3 regions of the Paenibacillus sp. FSL F4-0243 genome follow, and region 3 is predicted to be linked to each of the others. Evidence: riboswitches for the same ligand, from Rfam matches in the RefSeq annotation. Region 3 holds a riboswitch; each other region holds the start of a gene.
What was found. Region 3 has a riboswitch for cyclic di-GMP ahead of NSS87_RS30075 (NPCBM/NEW2 domain-containing protein). Riboswitches for the same ligand answer to the same signal wherever they lie in the genome.
Positions count from the first base shown of each region.

Region 1: it holds a riboswitch for cyclic di-GMP, as region 3 does, so the genes downstream of both, NSS87_RS01890 (anti-repressor SinI family protein) here and NSS87_RS30075 (NPCBM/NEW2 domain-containing protein) in region 3, are expected to answer to the same signal.
Region 2: it holds a riboswitch for cyclic di-GMP, as region 3 does, so the genes downstream of both, NSS87_RS21795 (thiamine pyrophosphate-binding protein) here and NSS87_RS30075 (NPCBM/NEW2 domain-containing protein) in region 3, are expected to answer to the same signal.

Region 1 covers NZ_CP150151.1:422,967-426,248, forward strand. Annotated here, with positions in the region: gene NSS87_RS01885 (2-oxoglutarate dehydrogenase E1 component) at 1-818, opposite strand, end outside; cyclic di-GMP riboswitch class I at 1,290-1,374, shown strand; gene NSS87_RS01890 (anti-repressor SinI family protein) at 1,402-1,557, shown strand; gene NSS87_RS01895 (helix-turn-helix domain-containing protein) at 1,760-2,089, opposite strand; gene NSS87_RS01900 (TasA family protein) at 2,259-2,864, opposite strand; gene NSS87_RS01905 (signal peptidase I) at 2,957-3,282, opposite strand, start outside.
Region 2 covers NZ_CP150151.1:4,877,096-4,880,377, reverse strand. Annotated here, with positions in the region: gene NSS87_RS21800 (carboxymuconolactone decarboxylase family protein) at 1-191, opposite strand, end outside; gene NSS87_RS21795 (thiamine pyrophosphate-binding protein) at 202-1,845, opposite strand; cyclic di-GMP riboswitch class I at 1,964-2,059, opposite strand; gene NSS87_RS21790 (HAMP domain-containing methyl-accepting chemotaxis protein) at 2,250-3,282, opposite strand, start outside.
Region 3 covers NZ_CP150151.1:6,796,444-6,799,725, reverse strand. Annotated here, with positions in the region: gene NSS87_RS30085 (EAL domain-containing protein) at 1-350, shown strand, start outside; gene NSS87_RS30080 (hypothetical protein) at 466-1,032, shown strand; cyclic di-GMP riboswitch class I at 1,190-1,276, shown strand; gene NSS87_RS30075 (NPCBM/NEW2 domain-containing protein) at 1,431-3,282, shown strand, end outside.

The DNA.
Region 1 (3,282 bases), 590 kb from region 3:
TGATGAAACTCTGAAAATATAATGTCATAAGGTTTGCCCAAAATATGTGCAAGAACGTTGAGGCGACCACGATGCGCCATGCCCATCAGAATATGCTCTGCGCCGTCATGCGCAGCAGCGCGTACGATTTCATCCAGCATCGGTACGAGTGCGTCATTGCCTTCCAAGCTGAAACGCTTCTGACCCACAAAGGTTTTGTGAAGGAAGGTTTCAAATTGCTCTACTTGGATCAGGCGGTTTAGCAGCTCTTTACGTTCTGCATTATTTAAAGGCGCTGGTGAGCTTGTGGATTCTGCCTGTCTGTTCAACCATTTCAGTTCTTGTTCTTCATGCACATGCCCGAATTCATAGGCGATTGTCTTGGTGTAAGCCTGACGCATACGCTGAACTGCATCCCATCCGGTATGCACATCATTCGGCGCATTCTCCCAAATGAGCGTGGCAGGTAGTGCGAGCAGATCCTCACGAGTCAGCTCATAGGTTTCGAGTTCAAGATATTTAGCCATGGGATTGTGATCGCGCTCAAGCGGATCAATATCAGCGGCCATATGGCCATATATACGAATATTAGCGATTAGCTTGGAAGCTCTTACTGCCTTTCTAAGCCATTCGGTGTCTCCCGAAATGCGAGGCTGTGGAGCCGGTTCGCTATCCGGTGTTAGGGGTGGGGGACCCGAATTTGTAAAAAGCTCGCGATAATTATTCTCTACGGTGGAAGGATCTTTCACAAACTGTTCATATCTTTCTTGAATGTAGCCTAAATTGGGTCCGTAATACTTACTCCAAATGGATTCGTTATAGGGCTCTTTGGCTGCCATGAATACATCCTCCTTAACGGATGAACTCCATACGTGACATTTTGTGTCAACGCTTACTGGAGCTGTGATGATTGCGGTTTCATTTCTCATCTTATTGTGCTACTTTCCACACGTGTAATCAATTCATTCTTTCGTCCAATACGTTCGCAAAATGGTATGGGTTAGCTTGTTCTAATGAAAAGAACGCTGTTTCTTCTCATTACCCATTCCTAAGGCCCACTAAAATGATTCTAATATCCTTATTTTTAACTAATAGGGAAGGAAGTATCATTATATTGGCTTAATTAATTTTATGAATGGGACGAGTATCGTGTTAATAGGACAAGATATCGCACAAAAGCGCTTCTATTTTTTGTTTTTTAATGGAAAAACTAATCAGAAATCGACACACTTTTCCACTTTAGTATAGTATAATGTTATTGCAGTTAGCGATTTTCATATATTTCAAAGTAGATCCTTTCGTGTAAAGGGTCCAGTAAAAGGTAAACCTGCCGAAAGGCAGGGGCACAAAGTCGCGGGTCTAAGGTAGAAATACTATGACAGCCGGATTGCCTGGGGACGTAAAATCTTAGGAGGAGATTTTTTGGACAAGTCCAACCAGGGAAGCAACAGAGAACAGCAGGTCATTGATCTAGACGTTGAGTGGGTACATTTATTATTAGCAGCTAAGAAGGCTGGCATAAAGGCAGATGAAATTCGTCGATTCTTTCATGAGAAGACTGTGCAAGCCGTGCAGTAATACATTTAGTGCGTTATATTTTGAAAAAGGGCCCAGCGATAACTCGCTGGGCCCTTTTTCAAAATATAAGAAAGTATACAAGATAAATAGTCCTTATATTTTACTAGAATATAAAACGCCTTTGCAGTCCATGTTAGGAGGGCGAAGGCGCTTATGTTTAATAGTATGAGTAGAAGAGGATCTTATCAGGTCAGGTGGAATATTAATCCTTCTGATCAAGGCGCCATTTCTGGTAGTCCAGAAACTCCTTGAATTCGCGTTTGCTTATGCCTGAGGCCATAGCTTCCTGCACCAATCGGAACCATTCCGAATCTAAAGGTGACTCCTCAGCATCATTAGGTTCTCCATAGAGCAAAGCGTGGATAGATACCTGAAGCGCATCGGCGATCTTTTCGATAAACTGGATTGAAGGATTGGATTGGATGTTTCTCTCCACATTGCTAAGATACGACTTAGCAACATCCGCTCTGTCCGCAAGCTCAGATAGGGACAATCCCTTTTCTAGGCGGAGATGCTGGATACGTTGGCCCATATTTTGTGACACTATGCTGACGCCCCTCCGTAATTTTTGTTATTAGTATAGCAAATATCATTAAATTCGACAAAGTTTATTGTAAAGAGAAGAGCAGCATCTACTTATCCGCTTTCCGGAATCAGGATCTGCTGCTCTTCGAGTATTATATTAAATTATTCTATTAATCTTAGTAATCTTTTTTAGCACCTTGTTTAGCTACGAAATCCCATGTCAGGGTTATGCTATCGCCTTGGAAAATATTTTGATCTTGGTTATTTTCCACAAATTCGAATTGGACGGAGAAGCTGTCATTGGTGCCGGCTTTAATACCAGATGCTTCGGTGAAGAGTTGATCCCAACCAGTATTTTTTACGAGATCCGGATGTTGAGATTTTAAATCAGCAAGCGTAGTTTGATAGACTACATCTTCAGGAGAAACGACGGTTCCTTTATCGTTATTTCTAAGGAATTTGACCTTAATGAATTGGGCTAAATCCAGGTAGTTGTCACCTTTAGCATCCGTAATTTGAGTGGAAGTGTTCAGAATAATAGATCCGATATCGAGCGAACCATCGTTTTTCAATTTGAAGGATTTGGTTACAGTATCACCTGGTTTTAGGTTTGGAATATTTACGATAACTGAAGGGTCGGAGTTCAAATCGAGTGTACCTGCAGCAAATGTAGCAGTGCTTTGTGCAGTGTCACTAAAGTAAGCGAAGGTTCCTCCACCAATCAATGATAAACCCAGTGCTGCTGATGCTACGCCAAGACCCAATGTTTTTTTGATACCCATAATTAAAATTCCTCCTCGGTTTTTGTGGTTTTTTTTATAAAAGTTATATATTGTAACTTCCGGTTCGTAAGCGGAAGCGGACAATCAACGAATTACTGTATTTCAGTTGGGGGTGGAGAGGCGGGCAGTATAGCAGCATTTTTCTTTTCGAGTGCAGCTACAGCCTTCCATGACGAATACAGAGCATAGAGCAGGAGCATCAAGCCTGGTACGATCATGAGCATGACACTTCCAGCTTTGGAAACTGCGAAATTCATAGCGTAACCTACGTAAGGTACGGTGACCCCGGTATACTCAGCTACAACATTCGTGGAACTGGTAGGGTTCATATCAGGCGCATCATTGTTATCGCCTTTCGTGCGATACATGGCTTCACCAGTAGCGTTGTTCATTGTTGCTTCTACAACACGGTGAGTAA
Region 2 (3,282 bases), 1.9 Mb from region 3:
GCAGAGATAACTGCGATTTCCTTCCAGTCAGCTTCGATTGTGTTGCGTTGAAAAATATCGCCGTAGGCATTCCCCATAATAAATTCAGCCAAATCGGGGAAATGTTCTTTAATCGGAGCCAGTGCTTTAGCTCCGTAGTCTCCAGAGAGATTCGTGAAGTGGTTCAGACCACTGTTTACATTGTCTTTCATAAGTGACCTCCTAATTTAGGTTCAAAGTACGGTGAGCAGTCGGAGGGACCTCATCACGGTCTGTTAGCAGTTCAATGACGGCAACACGGTTGATGGCAACAGCGTCCTTGATGGCTGTTTCGAACTCCTCCGCTGTCTCACATTTGTAACCCTTAGCGCCTAGTGATTCTGCGAATTTCACAGCATCCATAGGGACTTCGTAGATAGTTCCGTCAATACGTCCTGTAGTTTTTTCCATACCTTTTAGAGCCATATCTAGCTGTTTATTATTCACAACAATGAATATGACAGGAATATCCTTGCAGACAGCAGCGTTAATCTCTGCGCCTAGCATCATAAAGCAGCCATCTCCTGTAATGCAGAAGATCGTTTCTTCTGGAGCAGCAACCTTTGCACCAATCGCCATTCCGATGGAATTACCCATACAAGCAAAGTAAGCATCGAAAACAAAACTGCCCGGTTTCTTAACCTTGTACCATTTCGCAGCATGGAAACCGTGACTTCCATCATCAACAAAGACTGTGCTGTTATAAGGAATCAAATCACTCATCATACTCAAGACCGATGCAAGTGAAAGGTTTGGTAAAATCGGAGGCTCCTCGGTATAATCGGAATTTGTCGGTGCTTCGCGTTTTGTGATGTTGTTCGTGTCAATATTATTGAGATAGTAAACTAGATTGTCCCGTAGATCTCCAGTCACTGGAATCGTTTTAGAGAACAATATTTTTCCGACAAAAGTCGGATCGCTATCAAACTGAATTAATGTTGCAGGATGATTTTCCCTTTTAAGATTACAAATAGTCATATCACTTAAACGTGACCCGAGAACGATAAATAGATCACTTTGATTCAGCAAGTCATCCCCATGGGTACAACCGCCTACTCCAATTGGACCGTGATAGAGTGGATGATCCCAAGCTATAGCCCCTTTACCACCTGGAGATGTAACTACAGGAATATTAAATGTTTCCGCTAATTGAATTAGCTCACTATGTGCTCCTGAGCGGTTAACGCCTTTACCCGCGATAATTATTGGATTCTTAGAGTTATTTATAGCATCAAGTACACGGTCGATATTAGCATGGCTAACCAGTGATTCGCGTTCAGGGATTACAATATTACATTCCTCTAGCAATTCCGTTTGTACATCAAAGGGAATACAAAGGTGAACTGGACCACGATTACCGCTCAAAGCAATGGATATGGCATGATTAAAGATTGTGTTAAAGTGATCTCCACGTTCAATAAGCTTGCTATATAAGGTGGCAGGTCTAAACATATCAGCTAAATCAGCTAGAAAAGAAGTAGAGTCCTGACATTGGGGAATTCCAAGCTCTTTAATAGATTGATGGCCAGTAATAAATAGGACAGGTAGGTTGTTAGCCTTAGCATGTGCTGCTGCGGTTAATAGGTTTGTTCCACCAGGACCTGAAGTACCAAAAGCTACACCTAGTTTTCCAGTTTTAAGCGCATACCCGGCTGCTTCGAAGCCGGAACTGGACTCGTGTCTCCCGGGAATAAATTCAATACCGTAATCTACCATTTTAAGAACAATAGGACAAATGGATTTCCCAATAATACCAAAGGAATGGGTAACACCTAGGTTCCGTAGTGCTTCCGACATGTAATCTGCGACTGTCTTCAAAAAATACACCTCACAAGTTGATTGTTATTTTAAAATCAAACATTAGAAAACCTGTGCTCTGAATTAGGGCACAGGTTGGTGGCATAAATCGCCATAGAGACTGAACAATTGTTCAGTCGTCTTGGTTTTCTGCAACCTGGCAGTCATGGCCTCTGATTAAAAATGAGGCTGTAGATCCATGGTTTTGCGTCATCCTCTTTCGAAGATTTTGCCAATATTAATTTTAAAATTTATAAGAAGAATTTTCCTTTACAATATATTCCTAGAGTACCTTTGTCAATATATTTTCGCAAATTAACTCGAATTTTGACGAAAGTCTTGTCCAACCTATGAAATAATAGATATAAAAAAACTCCCCCTAAGTCAAAACTTAGGAGGAGTTTTTGGACTTGTTTATATGATTTGCAAGTGACTTAAAACTTGAAAATATGGATAGTCTTCTGTAGATTAAACACAGCCTGTGTCATTTTCTCAGTTTCTTCAGCGACGGACTGCAGGGCATTAATTTGTTCATTCATAGCGGCGGATACTTCCTCGGTGCCGGCAGCGGTTTGCTGTGTGATTGCAGAGATATTCTCTATTGCACTTGAGATTTTCAAGGCGCTTTCCAACATCAGATCACTTTCAGCAGAGAAGGAAGAGATTTGCTCGGTAATATACTGCACACTTTGCACAATTTGAGCAAAGATATGAGCAGATTGAGTGATCATCTCATTCTGTACCTGTACGACTTCTTCGTTGATAGCGATATTGTCAATCGCTTGTTTGATATCAGTTTCGATGCTCCGAACTAAGCCAAAGACTTCCTTCGTTGAAGCCGTTGATTCTTCGGCAAGTTTACGAACCTCCTGTGCGACTACAGCAAATCCTCGACCATGCTCCCCGGCGCGTGCTGCTTCGATGGAGGCATTCAGCGATAAGAGGTTGGTCTGTTCAGCGATCTCAGTGATGGTTTTTGTAATCATCGTAATTCCGCGAGCATTATGAGACAGGGCTTCGATAGTATCAGCTACTTTTTGAGTAGCCTGGATGTTTTTGCGCATGCCTTCAGCTTGAGTATCAACGGACTGCCGTCCTTGTTCAACTAGTTCTAATGTATGTATTGAACGTCTGTTCATTTCTTTCGTTGAGTTCGTATAATTGGATACTTTATTCTCAATATCTTTAATGGATTCTGTCATTTCAGCGATATCCGTAGATATTTCATTTGCACCAAGAGCTAGCTCGTTAGACGAAGAGGCTACCTGTGCCATGACAATTTTCAAATTCTGATTCTTATCTTCGATTCCACGGCTTGCATCCATAACTTGACGAGTGATTTGTGATGCTTCTGTCAAAATCTTCTTGAGCTTGTCAATCATAGTATTAAAGGAACGACTTACGTCCCCCATAGACCCGTTCTCATCGGCTCTACTAGTAAAATCCCCTTTTGAAATACTATGAGAT
Region 3 (3,282 bases):
AGAAAGTGGATGATCTCGCTCATTTGAAAGCTATTTTGACATATTACAAGGATCGGGGATTTGAATACGCTTTAGATGATGTTGGCGAGGGCTTCAGCACGATCGAGATGTTATTGGAGCTTAAACCCCATTACATGAAGCTGGATATGAAATATGTTCAGGGTGTGTCCAGCGATCTGAACAAACAGAAAATAGCTAAACAATTTTTAGAAAAAGCTTTAGAAATCCAATCCGTTCCTCTAGCAGAAGGTGTGGAGTTTAGAGAGGACTTTGAATGGCTTAAGCAGAGTGGTTATCAGTTGTTTCAGGGATATTTATTTGGAAAGCCTGATCCTATTCCCAAACAGTGATCCTAATGAGTATAACTCCGTCTAGAGGATGAGATGAATTTCAGGTCAGAGTCTGAGTGCAGCCAACCCCTAGGGTTGTATAATTAAGGTAATTGAGAAGGGGGACGGGATGGATATGAAATGGCATAAGTACATCACGCACTGGGCGGATTCTAGAGGGTTAGGTGGACGAGAAATTGATTATCAATGGCCGTCTCCATCATTTCCGGTGGTAAGTATTCGCAGCAATTTGGGTCGATACTCAGGTCAGGGGTATGGTCACGGAAGCAAGCCACAAGTGAAGACAGCTGTTGGATTAATTGCTATTGGAGATGTAGCTGTAGGCTTGATTTCCATAGGTGCGATAAGCGTAGGGGTTCTATCCGTGGGTGCAATATCACTAGGAATGTGGTTAGCCCTTGGAGCGATAGCCATTAGCTGGCTTGGCTTCGCAGCTGGGGCGATTGCTATTGCAGGAGTGGCTGTAGGCGCGATCGCGATAGCCGAAAAAGCGTTGGGGGCTGTCGCCATAGGTGATACGGCATTTGGGGCGGTAGCCATAGGACGGATTGCTGGGGGAGCAGTAGCTATTGGCCAATGGGCATATGGTCTAATCGCAGTTGGCGAGCATGGCTTCGGGTTAATTCCCATCACGGGCGATGTGTGGAATTGGTTCCGGCGTTTGTTTGGTGCGGGGAGTTAAGTAGACCTCCAGTCCTAAAGTGTCCTCTCTCTTCCGGGATACTCTATAAAGAATATCTATCACGATAGAAAAAGTAATTGCAATTACCTATTCGGATTTCATACCAATTAATCATGCGATCAGATGTAGCGTTATGTTACTCTTTGTAATGTATTCGAAACTTCATAGGCAAACCTATGGAAATGTAGGGACGCAAAGCTATAGGGACTAAGGTTATCATAACTATTGTCAGCCAGCTGCCAAAGAGTGTATTACGCTTTTTGTTAAAGTTTAATAAAAATTAAGTCTTAGTTTTTATGCGACTTTATACGCAATCAAGCTACTCTTTTGGGGTAGTTTTTTTTGTGCCTATTTTTAGGCACGGAAGAGATTCATATTACATCTGGGGGGTAGAAAAGATGAAAAAAATGATTGCGATCGCTACATCAGCAGCCATGTTAGCTAGTTTTTCGAGTGAGGCAGGTTATGCTTTAGCAAGTGATGTAAGCACGGTAAGTGTAGTGAACACTGTAGTACAAAGCAAGGCTGACCTATTCAGCAATGCGTCAGTTATTCCGTTTGATCTCTACGGCAAGGCTATCCTAAGCGCTTATAATGATGTTTTTAGAATGAATCCTGCGAATATTAAATCCATTACCAATAACGGTGGCAACTACTCAGGTTCACCTATAGCTAAGGCTATGGATGGCGATATGAGTACGCATTGGGAAACGGGCAAACCGAACAGTTCAACGTTTACGAATGAGGTTGTCTTTGTTTTCAATGAGTCCACTGAATTAAATAGAATCGTATACGCTGCAAGACAATCCAGTGCAAAGGGGAAGGGGTTTGCTCAGGAATTTGATATTTATGGCTCAACTACGGATGCAGGCGATTATACGCTAGTATCCTCTGGAGAATATAAAGGCGGAGCAGGTGACGTAGTAGAGATTCAGTTTGCACCTACAGCCTTCAAGAGACTTAAATTTGTCTTCAAAAAAGCTAACCAAGATTGGGCGAGTGCAGCCGAGTTTTCTTTTTACAAAGAAGATACCGTATCCGCTAAAATGAAAAATTTATTTACAGATGATACCTTGAGTCAAGTTAGCACAGCATTTAATACGGTGGAGAAATTAACGGCTTTAGAACAAGAAGTACAGACACATCCACTGTACGCGCAGTTTCAAGCAGATATAGAGAATGCAAAAGTACTTCTGGAGAATCATCAAATAGAGGCAACAGCAGCTAAGGTTTCGAAGCTAAAAGGCTATGGTACAGCATACGAAAATGCCTATAGCGAAGCTTATAGAATGCCCAACTCTAATGTATCAAAAGTAACGGTGAACGGTGGAAGCTATCCAGGTACGAAACCGGAATACATGCTCGATGACCAGCCGAATACACACTGGGAAACGAACAAAAACAATGATGACAGCTTCACGAATGAAGTCGTGTTTGAATTAGCGCAAGCGAAAATACTAGATAGAGTGGCTTTCCTGGCTAGAGATAACCGCAAAGGCTTCCCAGAGGCTTTTGAAATTTATGCATCAGAAACAAGTAAGGGAGAGACCTTCCAACTCGTATCTAGCGGAACCGCGACTAGTACGAATGACTTTCTGGAGTTTAAATTCGAACCTACAAAGTTTAAAAGATTGAAATTCAAGTTCACAAAAGCCAATATCAACAGACCCTTTGCAGCTGAATTTAGATTTTATACAGAGGATAAAGTAAGTGAAGCTGTAAATGGTATTTTCACAGATGGCACGATGAGTGCGGTTGTTCCTGCTTATAATAGCGTCGAAGCAATCAACGAATTAGAAGAAGCGGCAAAAGTACATCCGCTCTATCCAATCCTGAAAGATTCTTTGGATTTAGCTAAGAAGCTAGTGAATGGTGAAGTTCAAACTGAAGGCACCATCATTGAGGCGAAACAACGTGGAGATATGAAAAAGCATGCGCAGGAAAACCTGAGAATTGGTTTCGGGACGAACAACCAGCCTACAGGTCTCGTTGCAATGCCTGGAGATACAATCAACGTTTATGTGGACGCAGCTTCGAGCGATAAACTACCTTCTTTAGTCTTTTCTCAACAAGAGGCGGCTTGGAATGTTTGGGCTAGAGGTGTGCAATTGCGTCCAGGTAAGAATATTATAACCGTTCCTGAATTTGCTACGAATAGTTATTATGCACATGAAGTGACTAAAGGCGGTACAGTGTATATCGTCAATCCATATACAGCAGAGGAACAAGGTAAAGCACCTATGATCCGGT